2 regions of the Psychrobacillus sp. FSL K6-4046 genome follow, and region 1 is predicted to be linked to the other one. Evidence: a T-box and tRNA genes for the amino acid it is inferred to sense, from the RefSeq annotation. Region 1 holds a T-box; the other holds one or more tRNA genes.

Evidence for each region. A T-box is a leader RNA that pairs with one kind of tRNA and senses whether it is charged. The one in region 1 lies ahead of tyrS (tyrosine--tRNA ligase), so its partner is inferred to be a tRNA-Tyr.
Region 2: it has a tRNA-Tyr gene. The T-box ahead of tyrS (tyrosine--tRNA ligase) is inferred to sense a tRNA for this amino acid. The anticodon was not compared.

Annotation. Positions count from the first base shown of each region.
Region 1 is NZ_CP152020.1:1,305,048-1,316,163, reverse strand. It holds gene MKY09_RS06455 (hypothetical protein) at 1-70, opposite strand, end outside; gene tyrS (tyrosine--tRNA ligase) at 383-1,648, opposite strand; T-box leader at 1,729-1,923, opposite strand; gene MKY09_RS06445 (transglycosylase domain-containing protein) at 2,022-4,943, shown strand; gene acsA (acetate--CoA ligase) at 5,374-7,092, opposite strand; gene MKY09_RS06435 (GNAT family N-acetyltransferase) at 7,265-7,897, shown strand; gene MKY09_RS06430 (acetoin utilization AcuB family protein) at 7,937-8,584, shown strand; gene MKY09_RS06425 (acetoin utilization protein AcuC) at 8,554-9,756, shown strand; gene MKY09_RS06420 (hypothetical protein) at 9,804-10,223, opposite strand; gene MKY09_RS06415 (DNA alkylation repair protein) at 10,296-11,003, opposite strand.
Region 2 is NZ_CP152020.1:3,684,671-3,695,786, reverse strand. It holds rRNA gene MKY09_RS18205 (16S ribosomal RNA) at 1-450, shown strand, start outside; rRNA gene MKY09_RS18200 (23S ribosomal RNA) at 656-3,584, shown strand; rRNA gene rrf (5S ribosomal RNA) at 3,763-3,878, shown strand; tRNA gene MKY09_RS18190 (tRNA-Asn) at 5,009-5,083, shown strand; tRNA gene MKY09_RS18185 (tRNA-Thr) at 5,091-5,163, shown strand; tRNA gene MKY09_RS18180 (tRNA-Val) at 5,272-5,347, shown strand; tRNA gene MKY09_RS18175 (tRNA-Tyr) at 5,368-5,451, shown strand; tRNA gene MKY09_RS18170 (tRNA-Gln) at 5,457-5,531, shown strand; tRNA gene MKY09_RS18165 (tRNA-Ala) at 5,550-5,622, shown strand; gene MKY09_RS18160 (GNAT family protein) at 5,755-6,333, shown strand; gene rocF (arginase) at 6,404-7,306, shown strand; gene sigW (RNA polymerase sigma factor SigW) at 7,482-8,054, shown strand; gene MKY09_RS18145 (zf-HC2 domain-containing protein) at 8,069-8,716, shown strand; gene cdaA (diadenylate cyclase CdaA) at 8,883-9,719, shown strand; gene MKY09_RS18135 (CdaR family protein) at 9,712-10,995, shown strand; gene glmM (phosphoglucosamine mutase) at 11,031-11,116, shown strand, end outside.

The DNA of each region.
Region 1 (11,116 bases):
TATCATTCTTACCAAAAAGAATAACAAAAAAATCGTCGAAATGATCAAGTATATATTTTTTCGCTTCCATGTATTCTAACCCCCTTTTTTAAAAAGCTTATGTATTTAAAAATAATAAGAATTTATTTTATTTATTTTCAGAGTAAAGTTCCTAAATCTTATTCTATACTATATACTTACTTATTTTCACCTATTTTGTCTACTATTTATATAAACTTTTTAAAACGTTCATAATTCCACCTTTTTAATGAAACAGAAGAAATTTTTTCTATTTTCCTTAAGTATTTGTTATCTTTTATAAAAAGTTGACTAAGACATTATAAATTAGACGTTTTTTGACAAAAAAAGTTACTTCTCAATAGTATGAGAAGTAACTTAAAAATTATACGAATTTAATCATTTTATAATTTTTCTTTCCTCTTCTAATAATCATAAATTCATCTTCTAGTCTATCCTCTTGCCCTACAACATAACCAATTTCTGTAATTCGCTCTCCATTGATCGAGATAGCCCCATTTGTTACATCTTCACGAGCCTGTCTTTTAGATGGAGACACTGTGGCTTCCACTATAAAGTCAACTATGTTTTTATCCTCTTTTTCCATTTCCACGGTTGGAACATCCTTAAAAGCATCTTTCATTTCACTTGCTGTAAGTGCTTTTAAGTTTCCACTAAATAGCGCCTGAGAGATTCTCACTGCTTGGTCTAATGATTCTTGACCATGTACTAGGCGAGTCATTTCTTCTGCAAGTGTTATTTGGGCTTTACGTAAGTGCGGCTCATTTTGCACGGTTACTTCTAATGCTTCAATTTCAGCTCTCTCTAGGAAAGTGAAAATCTTCAAGTATTTAATCACATCTGCATCAGCTGTATTAATCCAGAATTGGTAAAACTCATACGGTGAAGTTTTTTGAGCATCTAACCACACAGCACCAGAGGCAGATTTACCGAACTTCGTACCATCCGCTTTCGTCACTAATGGAATTGTAATACCATATGCCTTAGTTTCCTCTTCATGTGTTTTGCGAATCATTTCTAAACCAGTCGTAATATTCCCCCATTGATCGGATCCACCTACTTGAACACGGCAGCCATAATGATTGAATAAGTGGTTGAAGTCGATACCTTGGATTAATGTGTACGTAAACTCTGTGAATGACAGTCCTGAATCTAAACGTGATGCAATAGAATCCTTCCCAAGCATGTAATTGATATTAATAAGTTTTCCGTAGTCTCTTAAAAATTCAATAACCGACATTGGTCCAATCCAGTCTCGATTGTTTACCATCTGTGCTCCATTTTCAGATTGAAAATCAAAGATTCGTTCCATCTGCTTTTTAATCCCTTGGACATTTAAATCAATTTGATCAGTAGTTTGCAGTTGTCTTTCCTCCGAACGACCTGAAGGATCTCCAATCATTCCGGTAGCTCCTCCTACTAAAAGAATAGGACGATGTCCGTGCATTTGAAATCTACGAAGTGTTAGGAGTGGAACGATGTGCCCAATGTGCATACTGTCTGCGGTTGGGTCAACTCCACAATATAGAGAGATTTTTTCAGTAGATAGTAGTTTTTCCATTCCTTCTGCATCCGTTTGTTGATACAAAAGGCCTCTCCATTGTAGGTCTTCAATTAATGAGTTTGTCATTTTGTTTCCTCCTTTTATTGGATTGAGCAATACCAAACAAATTGCCTATAAACAAAAAAGTCCCTACATGATAAAAATCATGCAGGGACGCTTAGTCATTAGCGCGGTACCACCCAGCTTGAAGGATCAATCCTTCCGCTTTTTCACATGTAACGTTGTGAAAACGTATAACTCCAAGCCTGTAATTCGCTTTTATACACTGACTAACTTTCACCGACCGTTAGCTCTCTAAACAGTATGTATAATCACTACTTCGGACTTTTCTTCGTTAAATGATATACCTATTTTACCTAATTTGTTTCGGATGTCAATAAGTATCGTCTAACATATTGGACTATGATATAATATTCATGATTTGGAGGTCGAGAAATAAATGAATAAATGGATGGAGAAATTCCACTTATATAAAGAGAAAGTAGATGCCTGGCAATCAACCAAGTGGGCAAGAAGGTTACGTATATCTTCAAGTGTCGTATGGAATTTATGCTTAATATTTTTAGTAGTCGGCCTCATACTTGGAGCATTTGCTACAGCTGTGGGAGCAGGCTATTTCACTTCTTTAATAAAGGATGAACCTTTAAGAAAGAAAGAAGAAATGCGAGCAGCCGTGTTTAATTATGAAGAGACTTCTGAAATTTACTTTGCAGGGGATGTCTACCTTGGGAAGCTAAGAACAGATTTGGAAAGAACTGAAACAGATCTTGCAAATGTCTCCCCTTATGTCATTGATGCAGTGTTAGCTACGGAGGACGAATACTTTAAAGTCCATAACGGGATTGTTCCTAAAGCCATCTTCAGAGGTCTATTACAGGATATGACGAACTCAGATACTCAAACGGGCGGTTCTACATTAACCCAACAGCTGATTAAAAATCAAATCCTTACAAATGAAGTTTCTTATGAACGAAAAGCTAAGGAAATTCTTTTAGCAATGCGACTAGAAGAGTTTATGAGCAAGGACGAAATATTAGAGGCTTATCTTAATATTATACCGTATGGTAGAAATGCAAACGGTCGTAATATCGCTGGAATCGAAACTGCAGCACAAGGAATTTTTAATGTGAAGGCTAAAGACCTGACTCTCCCACAGGCTGCTTACATTGCAGGTATTCCACAAGCCCCTTTTAAATACACCCCTTTTAGTAATGGTGGAGTATTAAAGGAAGGCGAATCGTTAAAGCATGGTATAGATCGCATGAAAGTCGTACTATATCGGATGAAAGAAACCGGATATATAACAGAAGCGGAATACCAAGCAGCAGTTAACTATGATATTACAAAAGACTTTAGACAAAAGGAAACGTTGCCAGAGGAAAAGTATCCATGGCTTACCTTTGAAATTGAAAAGAGAGTTAGAGATATTTTAAGTGTTCAGCTAGCTGAAAAAGACGGAGTGGATTTAGAAGCTCTAGAAAAAGATGATCCTCTAATTGAAAAGTATAATATTATGGCACAGCGTGCTGCTAGTACGGGTGGGTATCGTATCCATACTACTATTAACAAGGACATGTATGAAAAAATGCTGCAGGTAAGAGATGCGTTTGAGTCTTATGGACATACGTATACGAATATTAGTGTTAAGGATCCTATTACTGGAGAAACAGTCACAAAGGATTTCCCTGTACAAGTTGGAAGTATGCTAATAGAAAATGGAACTGGCCGTATTCTCTCGTTCTTAGGTGGTCGAGATTATAATGTAGAGCAATATAATCATGCTACTCAGGCAGTACGCTCCATGGGTTCTACGATTAAGCCATTGGTAGTTTATGCACCAGCTATTGAATACGGTGTAATTGGAGCAGGAAGTCCTCTTGCAGACGTTAAATTTAATATAAATGACAATGGAAATAAGTGGTCGCCTTCTAACTATACAACGGAACAAGAGCTTGGAATTATTTCCGCTCGACAAGCAGTAACAACTTCCCAAAACTTATCTACCATTAGACTTTATGATCAAATAAAAGATAAAAAGCCAACTGATTTCATGATGAAAATGGGCTTTGAAAGCATTGAAGAAGATGAATATGCTAATCTTGCCCTTTCTATTGGAGGCATGAGAAAAGGTGCTTCTTTAGAAGAAAATACAAATGCATACGGAACTTTTGCGAATAATGGTCAATTTGTTGATGCATATATGATTGAGAAAATTGTAGACGTGGAAGGCAATGTTGTTTACCAGCATAAAGTAGAGCCTGTCGATGTTTTTAGTCCTCAAACAGCATATATTATGACTGATATTTTAAGAGATGTTATGACACAAGGTACTGCTAAGCTGGCAAGCTCTCGTTTAAAATTCCAATCTGACTTTGGTGCGAAAACTGGTACAACACAAGGTCATAGTGATTCATGGTTAGTAGGGTACAATCCAAATGTTTCATTGGGTGTTTGGCTTGGTTATGACGAGCAAAAGCTTACATTATTCCATATGAACAATCGTTATGGGCACCCAAGTGTTCGTATCAATACACTTTGGTCGAACATGATGAATGCGATGTATGACATCAATCCCGAGCTAATGGATGCACCAAATGCTTTCCAAGCACCTGAAGGAGTCGTTTCCAGATCTTTCTGTGGTATTTCCGGTCTAGCACCTTCTACTGCTTGTGAGCAGGCAGGTCTTGTAAAATCGGATTTATTTAATGCGAAGGTTATGCTTCCTACGCAGGCAGACGATAGTCTAGTATCCTCATCTTATGTAGTCATCGACGGTAGTAAATACCGATCATTGGATTCTACTCCAAGCGAATTTGTTACTGCAGGTGGTCACGGAGTAAGTGAGGACTTTATAAAACGAATGCTAGGTCGATTTGGTGGAGACGCTAGTAAGCTATTCCCGAATGATTCATCATTTGCTAGCAATGTAGTTTCAGAAAAGGTATTTGAGGCAGACGGAACTCCCCCTGCTCCAGTAACTACCTCTCTGACAGGTAATACAATGACATGGACGAAATCGGCTTCTAGTGATGTAGTCGGATATCGTGTATACCAAGTCGTTAATGGTAACAGAGTTCTAATGGCAACTAAGAAAGAGGCAGAAAATTATAGCTATCAAATCACCTCTCCAGGTCAATATGTAGTAGTAACAGTTGATATTACCGGATTACAATCTGGTGCATCTAACATAGCTACTATTAATGCTCCAGAGCCTGTGATACCAGTTCTTCCCCCGGAGGAACCAGTAGAAGAAGTGCCTGAACAGCCTGTCCCAGGTGATGGTAATGGCGGTGGCGGTGAGGTAATCATTACACCTCCAGTCGAGCCTACCCCACCACCGGAAGAAGAATCTACACCATAACAAGAAAAGCGCAGGCGCCTGTCTCTGCCCCGACAGGCAAATGGAGAAAAGCGAGGAGGCAGTTCCTCAGCCACCGGAGCTTTTATCCATTTGACCCGAGGGGCAAGGCGCTGGAGCTAGACATTAATTTATCCACAGGTTCAGAATTTTATAATTTCCTAAATAAAGAGAAAAAGCGGTGACTAATAGTCATCGCTTTTTTGTTTCGATAAAAAAGAACTTCAGACACCACAACTAGTAATTGAAAAAAATAATACATGCAGAATAAAAATAGTGTGATTTCCATTTTTCCCCTTCCAATATATTTTTTGCGTGACCACCAATAAAACTAAATAAAAAAGGAGCACTAATTCATATGCGAATTAGTGCCCCTAATTTGAATAACAATTAAAATTTCCTAACAATATTCCAATGTGCTTTTGTGAAAAAACTAGTCTTCCATCGTAGATAAATCACCAGTTGGAAGCTGTAATTCCCATGCCTTTAATACTCGGCGCATAATCTTACCGCTTCTGGTTTTAGGTAGCTTATCCTTAAACTCAATTTCTCTAGGAGCAGCATGAGCGGCAAGACCCTTCTTCACAAATTGCTGAATATCTGCAATGAGCTCATCAGAAGGCTCATACCCTTCATTTAAAGCAACAAATGCTTTAATAATCTCTCCACGGACTGGATCTGGCTTCCCTATTACTCCTGCCTCAAGAATTGCAGGATGCTCTAACAATTTACTTTCCACTTCGAATGGACCTACACGCTCACCTGAGGTCATAATTACGTCGTCTACTCTTCCTTGAAACCAGAAATAACCATCATCATCCATATATGCGGAATCTCCTGAGAAGTACCATTCATCATTAATAAAATAGGATTCAAACTTTTCTTGGTTTTTCCAAACCTGACGCATCATAGATGGCCATCCTTTTTTAATGGCAAGGTTACCCATTGTGAATGGTGGGACCTCTACTCCATTGTTATCAATAATTGCAGCCTTAACGCCTGGCAATGGTTTCCCCATGGAGCCTGGCTTAATAGGTAGGCAGCCATAGTTACAAATCATTTGAGCGCCTGTTTCAGTCATCCACCAAGTATCATGAATTCGTTTATTGAATACCTGCATTCCCCACTTAATAACCTCAGGGTTAAGTGGCTCACCAACTGATAATACATGACGCAGGGAGGTTAGATCATATTTCTTCACGATGCCATCCCCGGCTCCCATTAGCATACGAAAAGCAGTTGGAGCACTGTACCAAACCGTAACCTTATATTCTTCTATTGCTTTATACCAAGCATCTGGTGAGAAACGTCCACCTAAGATTAAGGAAGTTGTTCCAGCAAGCCAAGGTCCAAATATTCCATAGGAAGTTCCAGTAACCCAACCTGGGTCTGCCGTACACCAATAGATATCATCTTCTCTTATATCCATAACCCATTTCATGGACTGATAGTGTTGAACCATCGCATAATGAACATGTAATATTCCTTTAGGCTTACCAGTAGAGCCAGAAGTATAATGCAGTATAAGTCCATCTTCTTTATCTACCCATTCTATTTCAAATTCATCAGAGGCATTGTTTAACGCCTTATTAAAATCTACAAATTTATCATCCTCTTGAATATTGTCTCCCACTAGAAAAACAGTTTCCAAATCTGGTAGACGATCTAAAGGTATTCTTCCTAGCAATTCAGGTGTAGTGACAATTGCCTTCGCTTCGCTATCTAGTAAACGATCATATACTGCCCCTTCCATAAAGGCTTCAAACAATGGACCAACAATTGCGCCCATTTTTACTGCCCCTAGCAAAGCAAAATATAATTCCGGAGATCTTGGCATAAAAATAAATAGGCGGTCCCCTTTTGCTAAATTAGAGTGCTCTTTGTAAACGTTTGCAGCTTTGTCTGTCCAGGTTTTCATGTTAGCAAATGTATATGACTCCTTGCGATCAACATCTTGATAATATAAGGCTACCTTGTCCTTAATATCTGATGCTGCATGACGGTCAATCGCTTCGTATGCCATATTCACCTTGCCTGTCTCATACCAGGAAAAAGACTTTTCAGCTTCCTCCCATTGAAAATCCTGAGCAGTTTTCTCATAGTCCTTTAATTGATACTCCTCTTGTACTACTGGTAACGCTTCGATTTTCATCCCAATTCACCCTTTCTAAATATACTCTCTTATATTCTACAATACTCTCACAAAGTAATGCTAATGTTTTAACTTTTTTGAATGTTTTGTTACATAACTGAAGTAATCGCTTTCTTCTTAAAAAATCATGTATAATAGTGGCAACTGTAACTAAATTATAGGTGGTGAATATGTGGAACATAAAAAAGTATTTTATTCGATAGAGAAAGAGACAAAGCATGGTCCAATTACTATTGAAGGACCCGTAGCATCTGAAGAATTAGCCAAGTTGACTTTCCATGAGGATTTAATAGCATTTCGAAATCCTCAACAACAACAGAAAGCAATTATCGAAATTGCAAAGTTACCAGAGGGTCGGATTATCATTGTTAGAGAAAAGGACATGATTGTTGGGTACTGTACATTTCTTCACCCAGACCCACTAGAACGTTGGTCCCAAGGGAACATGGAAAACTTAATAGAATTAGGGGCTATTGAAGTTATTCCAAAATACCGTGGAACTGGAGTCGGAAAAGAATTACTCAGAGTCTCTATGATGGACGATGCGATGGAAGATTATATAACGATAACAACTGAATACTACTGGCATTGGGATTTAAAAGGAACTGGTTTAAATGTATGGGAGTACCGAAAGATGATGGAAAAAATGATGATGGCTGGTGGCCTTGAATATTTTGCAACAGATGATCCAGAGATTAGCTCTCATCCAGCCAATTGCTTGATGGCCAAAATCGGTAGTCGTGTGGACAATGAATCCATCCAGCAATTTGATCAATTACGTTTTATGAATCGCTTCATGTATTAAGGAAGATGTTTTAAATTTCTCACAAAGGGGTTTGGTTTTATGCTTGTAGAAGAAATCATGAATACATCAGTACCTACTTTAACACCGTCACATACTATAAATGATGCTTTAAAAGTCTTAAAGGAGAAACGTATTAGGCACATACCAATTGTTAATGAGGAACGTGAAGTTTTAGGGGTGGTAACAGACCGTGACTTAAAGGAAGCAACCCCCTCCTCTCTACAGGATAGAAAGGATGCGGAAATTTTAGATTTGCCATTAGAAAAAATTATGACTAAGAACCCTATTACTGGGCACCCGCTTGATTTTGTCGAAGAAACAGCTAGTATTTTCTACGATAATCGTATAGGTTGCCTACCTATAGTGAGTCAAGGAAAGCTAGTCGGCATGATTACAGAATCGGATCTTCTCTATAAATTTATCGAGCTGACAGGTGTGCATCAGCCGGGATCTCAGATGGAAATACGTGTACCCAACCGACCAGGCGTCTTATTTGAAATATCTAAAGTAATTTATGAGCAAAAAGTGAATTTACTTAGCGTCTTAGTATATCCCGATAAAAATGATAGTGAATACAAAATTCTCGTTTTACGTGTCAAAACGATGAATCCTCTGAAATTGGTTCAAGCAGTAAGAGATGCCGGCTTTGAGGTTTTATGGCCAAGCCAGCCGGGATTGAATGTATGAAAAAGAATGCTGTTTTTATCTTCTCAGAAAATCAGCTTGGTTATAAATTTTCAGAAACTCATCCCTTTAACCAAAAACGCCTGACACTTACTGTTGACCTTTTAATGGAAATGAATTCACTATCACCTTCGGATATTGTGGCACCCCGTATAGCAACGGATGAAGAACTATGTTTAGTGCATGACCCTAGTTACATTGATATTGTTAAAAAAGCTAGTCAAGAGACAGAGAGCACCTCCAAATATGAGAGTTATGGGATTGGAACGGAAGATACCCCAATTTTCCCCCAAATGCATGAAGCAAGTGCCAGCTTAGTTGGAGGCACACTGACTGCTGTAGATTATGTAATGGAGGGAAAATCGAACCATGCGATAAATTTAGGTGGGGGACTGCATCATGGTTTTAAAGGCAGAGCCTCTGGATTTTGTGTCTATAATGACAGTTCCGTGGCGATTAAATATATGCAGGAAAAGTATAATGCTCGTGTACTTTACATAGACACGGATGCTCATCACGGTGATGGCGTGCAATGGAGCTTCTATGACGACCCTAATGTTTGTACTGTTTCTATTCACGAAACCGGAAGATACCTTTTCCCTGGAACCGGAAATATTACCGAAAGAGGAACTGGTGAAGGCTATGGAACTTCTTTTAATTTCCCCATCGATGCCTTTACAGAGGATGATTCTTTTCTGGATATTTATCGGACAAGCTTAACGGAGATTGTCGAATGGTTTAAGCCTGATGTTATTTTAAGTCAAAATGGTGCCGATGCTCATTTTTTTGACCCCCTCACGCACTTGTATGGAACGATGAATATCTATAGAGAAATACCTAAACTTGCCCACGAGCTAGCACATAAGTATTGTGAAGGTCGTTGGATAGCGGTTGGTGGTGGTGGATATGATATTTGGAGAGTCGTCCCAAGGGCTTGGTCTTTACTTTGGATGGAGATGAATGACATTCCATCGCCAACTGGGAATCTTCCAAAGGCCTGGCTCGATAGATGGAGCGCAGAGTCACCTATTCCCTTTATCCCAACGTGGATGGATCCAAATCCACTATATGAGCCTATACCTAGAAAGCTAGAGATAACGGAAAAGAACAAGCAAATGCTAGATAAAGCTTTGTATCAGCTGCGAAGCCAAAAGTCATACAAAAAGCTAGACTAATAATTTAATCATAAAAAAACAGGGTGGTTATTAACTCCACTCTGTTTTTATTTCTCTGCATTATTTAAAATGGCAAAGAACTCTTCCCCACCCTTCATCTCATAGTTTTTCTCTGAACTGATAACATAAAGGGAACTCCTCTTTGAATCAAGGAACATCGCATAGCCTGTATTTAGTGTGATATTAATTCGATAATCATGATCAGCAGTTGATTCGGCTGGTATAAATTTTGCATTCTTAAAAATCTTTATGAGATCGTGCTGTCTTTCTAATGGAATTTCAACTTCTTCAAATATATTTTCTCTTTCTATATCAATACTATGAACATTTAAGAATTGGTTATCTACATTAAAGTTTGCATTTTCTAATATGTCTGTCGCAGAGTACTCCTGGTTGCCCATTCCAAATCTCATAAGAATTATACCTATAGTTACGACAATAACCGCTATCCATGCAATTTTCTTCACAGAACGCCTTCTCTCTATACTTTTTAGAAGTCATCATCTTATTAATGAATACTCAAGAAGGATTTTTATAAATTAGCATCTTACATATTTTCTTTTAAAACCAAGTCTATCCCTATCTATTTCTTTTTGTATATTGCTATATGCATCCAGAAGGCTACTTTTTTTCTTATGCTGATTTATTTCTATTGTTCCTATTGATTTAGCAGTTTCTATAGCCTTTTCATGAAGCGGCAAATAGGAAACCCCCACGGTGTAAATAAAATTATTCATAGAGGATTTAACTCGCTCGGGCGAATCATGTATGCTTTTACTCACCATATCCAACATATTAGATATCTTACTCTTAGAAAATTCCTCATCTTTTCTATTTCCTAATAGCCAACAATAACAGCTCCAACCAGCTGAGCTTGTTAACTCTTCATCACTTGCAATCCATTGATCGGCAACGTCTTGTGCAAGATCAGACTCGGACAATGTAACGGCTACAACGTAATCAGACAGCATATAAAAATATGCCCCCTTTATCCAACGCTCAAAATCAGACACCTTCATCGCTTTAGGATCTGCAATAATTCCTGCGAAGTACATCGCATCGTAATTGCCTGTCGCATAAAGCTCCTCCGCTAACTGCTGATTAATTTTAATCTTCTTTGCAATTGGCTTCATTGCCCCTGTAGCTACCCCAAAAAGCGGTTCCCGGGCACCGTTAGAAAGGTAATTTTTTTTAGTTCGTTCCTTTCCTAACGCTTCGAGCTCCTGCATTACCATTTCCATATTCATGATATTGCTTCCCCCCACTTTATATTTTTGACATACGCTTATTTCTAACATTCATTTCATCTTAAACATAATAGATTTCTAATTTATAGAGATTAAATTATAATAAACTGTAA
Region 2 (11,116 bases), 1.5 Mb from region 1:
GTCCCGCAACGAGCGCAACCCTTGATCTTAGTTGCCAGCATTCAGTTGGGCACTCTAAGGTGACTGCCGGTGATAAACCGGAGGAAGGTGGGGATGACGTCAAATCATCATGCCCCTTATGACCTGGGCTACACACGTGCTACAATGGACGGTACAGAGGGTCGCAACCCCGCGAGGGTGAGCAAATCCCATAAAACCGTTCTCAGTTCGGATTGTAGGCTGCAACTCGCCTACATGAAGCCGGAATCGCTAGTAATCGTGGATCAGCATGCCACGGTGAATACGTTCCCGGGCCTTGTACACACCGCCCGTCACACCACGAGAGTTTGTAACACCCGAAGTCGGTGGGGTAACCCTTTTGGGAGCCAGCCGCCGAAGGTGGGACAGATGATTGGGGTGAAGTCGTAACAAGGTAGCCGTATCGGAAGGTGCGGCTGGATCACCTCCTTTCTAAGGATATATTCGGAATACAGATTTTTATCTGTATCTTAACGTTTTGCAGTTCAGTTTTGAATGTTCATTCTATATGAGCATTTAAAGCTTTTTAACTTGTTCTTTGAAAACTGGATAAAACGACATCAAAAAAAGAAACAAACGCAAGATATTCAAATTGTGATCACTTACGTGATTGCAAGTGTAGTACTTTTAACTTTTAGGTTAAGTTAATAAGGGCGCACGGTGGATGCCTTGGCACTAGGAGTCGATGAAGGACGGCACTAACACCGATATGCTTCGGGGAGCTGTAAGTGAGCTTCGATCCGAAGATTTCCGAATGGGGAAACCCACTGCCCGTAATGGGGCAGTACATTTGCGTGAATACATAGCGCATCTGAGACACACCCAGGGAACTGAAACATCTAAGTACCTGGAGGAAGAGAAAGAAAATTCGATTCCCTGAGTAGCGGCGAGCGAAACGGGAAGAGCCCAAACCAAGAGGCTTGCCTCTTGGGGTTGTAGGACACTCTATACGGAGTTACAAAAGAATGAGCTAGACGAAGCGATCTGGAAAGGTCCGCAGGATAGGGTAAAAGCCCCGTAGTCAAAAGTTCATTCCCTCCAGAGTGTATCCTGAGTACGGCGGAACACGTGAAATTCCGTCGGAATCCGGGAGGACCATCTCCCAAGGCTAAATACTACCTAGTGACCGATAGTGAACCAGTACCGTGAGGGAAAGGTGAAAAGCACCCCGGAAGGGGAGTGAAATAGACCCTGAAACCGTGTGCCTACAAATAGTCAAAGCCCGTTAACGGGTGATGGCGTGCCTTTTGTAGAATGAACCGGCGAGTTACGATTACATGCGAGGTTAAGTTGAGAAGACGGAGCCGCAGCGAAAGCGAGTCTGAATAGGGCGAATGAGTATGTGGTCGTAGACCCGAAACCAGGTGATCTACCCATGTCCAGGATGAAGGTGAGGTAACACTTACTGGAGGTCCGAACCCACGCACGTTGAAAAGTGCGGGGATGAGGTGTGGGTAGCGGAGAAATTCCAATCGAACCTGGAGATAGCTGGTTCTCTCCGAAATAGCTTTAGGGCTAGCCTCAAACGTTAGAATCTTGGAGGTAGAGCACTGTTTGGACTAGGGGCCCATCCCGGGTTACCGAATTCAGACAAACTCCGAATGCCAATGATTTATGTTTGGGAGTCAGACTGCGAGTGATAAGATCCGTAGTCAAGAGGGAAACAGCCCAGACCACCAGCTAAGGTCCCAAAGTATTTGTTAAGTGGAAAAGGATGTGGCGTTGCTTAGACAACCAGGATGTTGGCTTAGAAGCAGCCATCATTTAAAGAGTGCGTAATAGCTCACTGGTCGAGTGACGCTGCGCCGAAAATGTATCGGGGCTAAACAAATCACCGAAGCTGTGGATTGATACCTTTGGTATCAGTGGTAGGAGAGCGTTCTAAGGGCGTTGAAGTCAGACCGGAAGGACTGGTGGAGCGCTTAGAAGTGAGAATGCCGGTATGAGTAGCGAAAGATGGGTGAGAATCCCATCCACCGTATGACTAAGGTTTCCTGAGGAAGGCTCGTCCGCTCAGGGTTAGTCGGGACCTAAGTCGAGGCCGATAGGCGTAGACGATGGACAACAGGTTGATATTCCTGTACCACCACCCCACCGTTTGAGTGATGGGGGGACGCAGTAGGATAGGGTAAGCGTGCTGTTGGTTATGCACGTCCAAGCAGTGAGGTGTGAGTGTAGGCAAATCCGCACTCTGTAACATTGAGCTGTGATGGCAAGGACGTATGTCCGGAGTTCCTGATTTCACACTGCCAAGAAAAGCCTCTAACGAGGTGGGAGGTGCCCGTACCGCAAACCGACACAGGTAGTCGAGGAGAGAATCCTAAGGTGAGCGAGAGAACTCTCGTTAAGGAACTCGGCAAAATGACCCCGTAACTTCGGGAGAAGGGGTGCTCTTTTGGGTGAATAGCCTAGAAGAGCCGCAGTGAATAGGCCCAGGCGACTGTTTAGCAAAAACACAGGTCTCTGCAAAACCGTAAGGTGAAGTATAGGGGCTGACGCCTGCCCGGTGCTGGAAGGTTAAGAGGAGTGCTTAGCGCAAGCGAAGGTGCGAATTGAAGCCCCAGTAAACGGCGGCCGTAACTATAACGGTCCTAAGGTAGCGAAATTCCTTGTCGGGTAAGTTCCGACCCGCACGAAAGGCGTAACGATCTGGGCACTGTCTCAACGAGAGACTCGGTGAAATTATAGTACCTGTGAAGATGCAGGTTACCCGCGACAGGACGGAAAGACCCCGTGGAGCTTTACTGTAGCTTGATATTGAATTTTGGTGCAACTTGTACAGGATAGGTAGGAGCCTTAGAGCCCGGAGCGCCAGCTTCGGAGGAGGCGTCGGTGGGATACTACCCTGGTTGTATTGAAATTCTAACCCATACCCGTAACCCGGGTAGGAGACAGTGTCAGGCGGGCAGTTTGACTGGGGCGGTCGCCTCCTAAAGTGTAACGGAGGCGCCCAAAGGTTCCCTCAGAATGGTTGGAAATCATTCGAAGAGTGTAAAGGCAGAAGGGAGCTTGACTGCGAGACCTACAAGTCGAGCAGGGTCGAAAGACGGGCTTAGTGATCCGGTGGTTCCGCATGGAAGGGCCATCGCTCAACGGATAAAAGCTACCCCGGGGATAACAGGCTTATCTCCCCCAAGAGTCCACATCGACGGGGAGGTTTGGCACCTCGATGTCGGCTCATCGCATCCTGGGGCTGTAGTCGGTCCCAAGGGTTGGGCTGTTCGCCCATTAAAGCGGTACGCGAGCTGGGTTCAGAACGTCGTGAGACAGTTCGGTCCCTATCCGTCGTGGGCGTAGGAAATTTGAGAGGAGCTGTCCTTAGTACGAGAGGACCGGGATGGACACACCGCTGGTGTACCAGTTGTTCTGCCAAGGGCATCGCTGGGTAGCTATGTGTGGACGGGATAAGTGCTGAAAGCATCTAAGCACGAAGCCCCCCTCAAGATGAGATTTCCCATTACGCAAGTAAGTAAGATCCCTCAAAGACGATGAGGTAGATAGGTTCGGGGTGGAAGCGTGGCGACACGTGCAGCTGACGAATACTAATCGATCGAGGACTTAACCAAATTGTTTGTTTCTAAGATGATGTCTTTTATCCAGTTTTGAGTGAACAACTCTGAGGGTTTCAAGGCGCAAGCAGTGCTAGGAAACGAGTGAGTGAAGGAAGGAGCGTACTTACGTACGTGACTGATTGAACGAACGAAGTTGACAACGCAATGCGAAGTGTATTGAAAGCTGAAAAAGTCTAGTGATGATGGCGAAGAGGTCACACCCGTTCCCATACCGAACACGGAAGTTAAGCTCTTCAGCGCCGATGGTAGTTGGGGGTCTCCCCCTGCAAGAGTAGGACGTCGCTGGGCACTAAAGGAAGTCGTCACCGAGTAATCGGTGACGGCTTTTTTGTTTTGTTTAAAATGAAAAAAAAGCCGAAGGCACTCTCTCCCTAAGCAAGTGGGCGAGAAGCCGGAGGGGCAAAGAGTTCGAGGAAGCAAGGAAGAGAGGCTCGGAGCGTATGGCATACGCGAGAACCGAACGACTGCGGCTGACAAAGAAATCTGCCGCCCATCTGGTTTCGCAGCCGCCGATGGTAGTTGGAGGGTCGCCCCTGCAAGAGTAGGACGTCGCTGGGCAACTAAAGGAAGTCATCACCGAGTAATCGGTGGTGGCTTTTTTGTTTTATCTTTTACAGGAAAAAGCCGAAGGCGCTATCTCCCTAAGGAAGTGAGCGAGAAGCCGGAGGGGCAACGAGTTCGAGGAAGCAAGGAAGAGAGGCTCGGAGCGTATGGCATACGCGAGAACCGAACGACCGCGACTGGTATTTTTTTGTTCAGAAGGCAATCTCTCCACAGAAATTACAAAAATACTTGAGCATGTTATGAATAGGGCAAGGAAAGAGTTACGAGTAATAATTATGTGAGCCTGATCAAACAGGAGTTTAAACTCTGTGATAGCTATGATTCCTGCTCTTACCATTCTTCTAGTTTAAAAGCGCTCTCCTAGCAATAATTAAAGTAATTAATACTTCTTTTAATGAGAGTCGAATTTTATATAGAGTGCACTACCTATAAAATACTAACATTAATTACTCTATTGATTGGAGCGGCAGACGGCGACTCCAGCGGGAGGAGGGAGACAGATAAGACATCACAACCACGCGCGTTAGCGATGGGTGATGGCTTATCGCTCCCCCCGCGGAAAGCGTACGTCTAGAGCGGAAATCAACTCTACTTTAAACATAAAAAATTAATAAATATTTTACGGTTCTCTATTAATAGCTTAAATATTTTACGTATATTTCTAAATATAAATGGACAATATAATAGGGTGAGGCATCTCCTAAGAAATTAAAATATAGAGAATATCATTCAAAAAGATGACAAATTCTATATATTGGAACCTTGAATATTTCATTGGAAAAATACCTAAATTAAGCTTGAAATTTAAAGTATACTTGTTATAATTATATTTGTACTTTAAATAATAAGAACGTTCCGAAGTAGCTCAGTGGTAGAGCAATCGGCTGTTAACCGATTGGTCGTAGGTTCGAGTCCTACCTTCGGAGCCATTTTTATGCTTCCATAGCTCAGTAGGTAGAGTGCTTCCATGGTAAGGAAGAGGTCACCGGTTCAAATCCGGTTGGAAGCTTTTCTATTTTACATAAAAGTAGGGAATGTACATAAAAAAGTGCTTGTTTTGAAGTAATACTTATGCTAAACTATTAATTGTCCGGTTTTTAAAGAGGATTACTGTTTTGGAGGATTAGCTCAGCTGGGAGAGCATCTGCCTTACAAGCAGAGGGTCGGCGGTTCGAGCCCGTCATCCTCCACCAAAAAGTTTTTATAATAGCCTGGAGGGGTAGCGAAGTGGCTAAACGCGGCGGACTGTAAATCCGCTCCTTAGGGTTCGGCGGTTCGAATCCGTCCCCCTCCACCAGTTTTTGGGGTATAGCCAAGCGGTAAGGCAACGGATTTTGATTCCGTCATGCCCTGGTTCGAATCCAGGTACCCCAGCCATTTTCTATTATCTATTATGGGGCCTTAGCTCAGCTGGGAGAGCGCCTGCCTTGCACGCAGGAGGTCAGCGGTTCGATCCCGCTAGGCTCCATTTTAATTCTAATGTGTGTATACTTAACTCTTTTCATTCAATTGAAAAGAGTTTTTTTGTGTTTAAAATATATAACAAAATAACTTCGACATTCCGATATAAATAGAAAAAGAGAAGAGGTTGTGAGAGGAAATGGAAAGCTTAATCCTTGGGGACGTTACATTAAGATTATTAACGAAAAGCGATATACCGTTACTGTGGGAGCTGTATGAGCCTAGTGTATTTGAATATATGTTACATACGGTAGAAAGTGAAGAACAGCTAGGAGATTGGCTGCAGGCAGGCATTGATCAAATGCAAGGTCAACAAACCGCAATTGTTTATGTAGTGGAACATACAGATACAAAAAAAATAATGGGTACGACTAGGATTTACGGGATAGATCAAGTTAACGGTGCTTGTGAAATTGGCTCTACTTTTTACGGGAAAGCTTATCAGAGAACTCATGTAAATACGACCTGTAAGTTCTTGATGCTCCAGCATTGCTTTGAGACGCTGGGGATGATTCGTGTACAGTTTAAAACTGACGAGTTAAACTTACCGTCACAGCGAGCTATTGAAAGAATTGGGGGCATCAAGGAAGGCGTATTAAGGAACGAACGTGTGAGATCCAACGGGACCGTCAGAAACGCGGTTTTATATTCGATTGTAAATGAAGAATGGGCAGAAACAAAAAAATATCTTCAGTTATTAATGAATAAATATACATGAAAATGCTGAGTTGAGCCAACTGCCTTTAAGGAATTACAATAAGTGTATGAACTAAAGGGGGTATAAAAAAATGAATAAATTAAATCTAACAATTATAGGGGTTCCTATGGATCTTGGTCAAAATAGACGTGGGGTAGATATGGGACCAAGTGCAATTCGTTATGCAGGAGTAGTGGAACGCTTAACTGACCTTGGTCATACGGTGAAGGATGAAGGGGATATTTTAATCAGTCAGATTAGAAAAGAAGAGTCGTCTACAACCTTAAGAAATTTAGAGCAGGTGATTGAAGCTAATACAGCTCTCGCCAATAAAGTGCATTCAGTTGTAGAGGCAGGGGATTTCCCTCTTGTCCTAGGTGGAGATCATAGTATAGCGATCGGTACATTAGCAGGTCTTTCTGATCAATATGAAAATCTAGGGGTTATCTGGTACGATGCTCATGCAGACTTAAACACTGCTGAAACTTCTCCATCGGGGAATATTCACGGTATGCCATTAGCCGTAAGCATAGGCTTAGGTCACAAGGATTTAGTGAACATACGTGAATTTGCACCGAAGATTAAACCTGAGAATATAGTTATAATTGGCGCCCGTTCTGTTGACCCGGGAGAGAGAGAACTGATTAGAGAAAAAGGCATTAAAGTTTTCTCCATGCATGAAATAGATAAGCTAGGGATGACCGAGGTTATGAATCAAACGATAACTTACTTCCTGGAACGTAAAGTGGATGGTGTGCATTTGTCTCTTGACTTAGATGGATTAGATCCGCTATATACACCTGGAGTTGGAACGCCTGTACCAGGAGGTATAAGCTATCGTGAAAGTCATTTAGCCATGGAAATGCTTTATTCCTCTCATTTAATTTCATCTGCTGAATTTGTAGAGGTAAATCCTATTCTCGATGAGAAAAATAAAACAGCTGATACTGCAGTCGCACTTATGGGGTCATTATTTGGAGAAAGCTTAATATAATAGTTTTATTAGTATTTTAGGAAAAGCAGGCTAATTGTCAGCTTTTTCTTTTTTTTTAACAACACAACACAGGAAATATTTGATAAAATTAAAATAATATAAAAAAATGAAACCTGTTGAATCCTTCTTACGTATAGGTAGAGACAGCCGCATAGAGCGGAGGGGAAATCAGACGATGGATGCGATAGTTAACAAAAGAATAAAACAAGTACTAAAAGGAGATAAAGACGCATTCGCGGAGATTGTCGACCTTTACCAAAATAGGCTTTTCCAAGTTTGCTATAGAATGCTTGGCAATCGTCACGAAGCTGAAGATATAGCTCAAGAGGCATTTGTCCGGGCCTATATAAATATTCATACGTTCGATCAGAAAAGAAAATTTTCTACATGGCTATATCGTATAGCTACGAATTTATGTATTGATCGTATACGTAAAAAAAAGCCTGACTATTATTTAGATGCAGAAGTGAAGGGTACGGAAGGTCTTGACATGTATTCTCAAATAGCTGCCTCTGATGAACTTCCAGAGGAAGAGTTGATGAAACTAGAGCTACAAGATAGAATTCAATATGAGATCAGCCGTCTTCCAGATAAGTATCGATCTGCTATAGTGCTTAAATACATGGAGGAACTATCCTTGCAAGAAATAAGTGAAATTTTAGACCTCCCATTAGGCACAGTAAAAACAAGAATACATCGAGGTCGGGAAGCGCTTAGAAAACAATTAAGTAAACAACCGAATCTTTAATAGGAGGAATCATGATGAGTGCGTGTCCAGAACGAATTGTTCACTATATGCATGAATATCTAGATGGTGAAATTAGTCGTGAACACGAGCTGGAGCTCAAGTCACACTTGCAATCGTGCCAAGAGTGTCGCAATCATATGCATGAGTTAAGCGATGTAGTAGCCTTTGTAAAAGGAGCAGCTCATGTAGAGGCACCAAATGATTTTACTCTATCAGTTATGTCTAGACTTCCAAAAGAAAAATCACATACTGGTGTAAGCAGATGGTTTAGACAGCATCCTGTTCTTACGGCAGCAGCTATGTTTATGTTGTTAATGAGTAGTGCACTTTTCTCTAATTATAATAACGATCAACAATTCTCATTTACAAAGCAAGAGAACGTTATTGTCGAGGGAGAAACAGTTATAATCCCTGAGGGACAAGTCGTTAAGGGAGATTTAATAGTTAAGAATGGCGATGTACGCGTTGATGGAGAGTTGGATGGAAATTTAACAGTAATTAATGGGTCCGTTATTGACGGTTCTAAATATATGGCTTCCACAGCTAATGTTACAGGTAAAACAGAGGAAATTAACAAAGCATTCGATTGGCTATGGTATACCATAAAGGACACTGCTAAGGAAATTACCTCTTTCTTTAAAAGCGATAAGACTGAAGAATAAAAATAAATACCCCGAGAAACACATATATTATCCTATCTTTTTAAAAAAGGAGTCTATCCAGGAACCTGGATAGACTTTTTGCGTTAGTATTAGAACGAGAAATCTATACTTCAAATATGTTATACTTACTTTATATGGATTCGCGAGAAAAAGTGGGGGATGCCCAATGTCGTTTATGGAACAATTTACAGACTTGATGCCAGTGAACGTAATCGTCAATATATTAGACGTTTTGTTCGTATGGTTCGTTATATATAAATTAATTACTCTTATTAAAGGTACAAAAGCAGTTCAATTATTAAAAGGTATCTTTGTCATCGTCATTGCAAAAGTAGTAACTGATTTTCTAGGTTTAGATACACTTGGCTGGATGTTAAATCAAGTTATCACATATGGTTTCTTAGCAATTATTATCATTTTCCAACCTGAGATCAGAAGAGCACTTGAACAAATAGGTAGGGGGAAATTGTTTTCCAGAAGTTCTCTACAAGAGGAAGAAGAGCAGACTCGTCTAATCGAAGCAATGACCAAGTCTGTTAGCTATATGGCAAAGCGTCGAATTGGTGCTTTAATTTCCATCGAACGAGAGACTGGATTGACGGAATATATTGAGACGGGAATACCTTTAAATGCCCACTTAACTTCTGAGTTAATGATTAATATTTTTATTCCAAATACGCCACTACATGATGGGGCGGTTATTGTTCAAAAAAATAAGATTGTTTCTGCTGGCTGTTACTTACCGCTTTCTGAAAGTCCTTTTATCTCGAAAGAGCTTGGAACAAGGCATAGAGCTGCAATAGGGCTTAGTGAGGTCACAGATGCTATTACAATTGTAGTTTCAGAGGAAACAGGAGCAGTAAGCCTTACTTCTAACGGAGACCTACATCGAAATCTTTCAATGGATGAATTTAAAAATCATTTAACAAGACTTTGGTTTGGTCCAACTGAGGAGCAAGTGACACCTTCTAAGTGGCGATGGAGGGGGAAACAAAATGGATAAAATGATGAATAATCCGTGGCTTTTGCGAATTGTTACACTTACCTTTGCCATATTGCTGTTTGTTTCCGTTAAATCGGATTTGGAATCTGATCATCAGAACTCTAGCAACAACGCAATTGACGTATTAAGGGATGTTCCAGTAGAAGTCTATTATGATGATGAAAATTTAGTCGTCACTGGAGTCCCAGATACGGTAGATGTAAATATACAAGGCCCTGCAAACTTTGTGACTTCGGCAAAGATTATGAAGGACTACAAGCTGTTTGTAGACTTAAGAGAACTTCCCATGGGCGAACATAGAGTTGCTATATCACAGGAAAATTTCTCAGAAAAATTAAAAGTCCGAACAGACCCCGTATATGTGAATGTAGTAATTGAAGAAAAAATCACCCAGGAATTCCGGGTAGATCTTGATATGAATGAAAGCCTGTTAGCAGAGAATTATGTCATGACTTCTTCTGTAGAACCTCGAACAGTAAACGTAACAGGAGCAAAAAGTGTTATACAATCTATAGGCTATGTAAAAGCAACCATTTCGAGCGAAAAAGGCATAGATAAGTCCTTTGAGCAAGAAGCTAGCGTTAGAGTGCTTGATTTGGATCTTAATAAGCTTGATGTCTCTGTCGAGCCGAGAACTGTAAATGTTAAAGTGACGGTTGAAGAATACAGTAAAGAAGTACCTATCTCGATTTCGAAAAAAGGAACTCCAAAGGAAGGTTTAACTATTAATGCGCTATCAACAGCGACTCAAAAGGTGCGGGTATATGGTCCTAGGTCAGTTCTTGATAAAATTGATAGGTTGAATGTCGATGTGGATGTGAGTAAAATTGAAGACACTGGGACAATCAGCGTTAAAATGGTTGTGCCTGAGGGAGTCACAAAATTATCTCAAGATAAAATTGATATAAAAGCAGATGTTACTAGCGCAGCACCCCCTTCCACTGGTACGGATGAAGCAGAGAAGGAAGATGAGGACACAGCTGCAGCTGATGAGATAACAGAGAAATCCTTTGCAGAAATGAAGATAGCTGTAAAAGGATTACCAGAACAGCTAGCTAGTAGCTTTGAAACACCTACTGATGGAATAATTTCTGTTGTTGCCAAAGGAACTCCAGATGCCCTGAAAGATATTCAGTCAGGGGACATTTCTATCTACGTAGATGCACAAAATATAGAAGTTGGTGAAAGAATTCTTCCTATTCAAATTGATGGTCCTTCTAACGTAGAATGGCAAACATCTGAATCCGAAGCAAAATTAATGATAAAAGACGCATAAAAGCAGGATAACAGGTAATTAAGGAGAGAAGATTAATGGGAAAATATTTTGGTACAGACGGAGTAAGAGGTGTAGCAAACGAGGAATTAACACCGGAATTAGCATTTAAATTAGGTCGCTT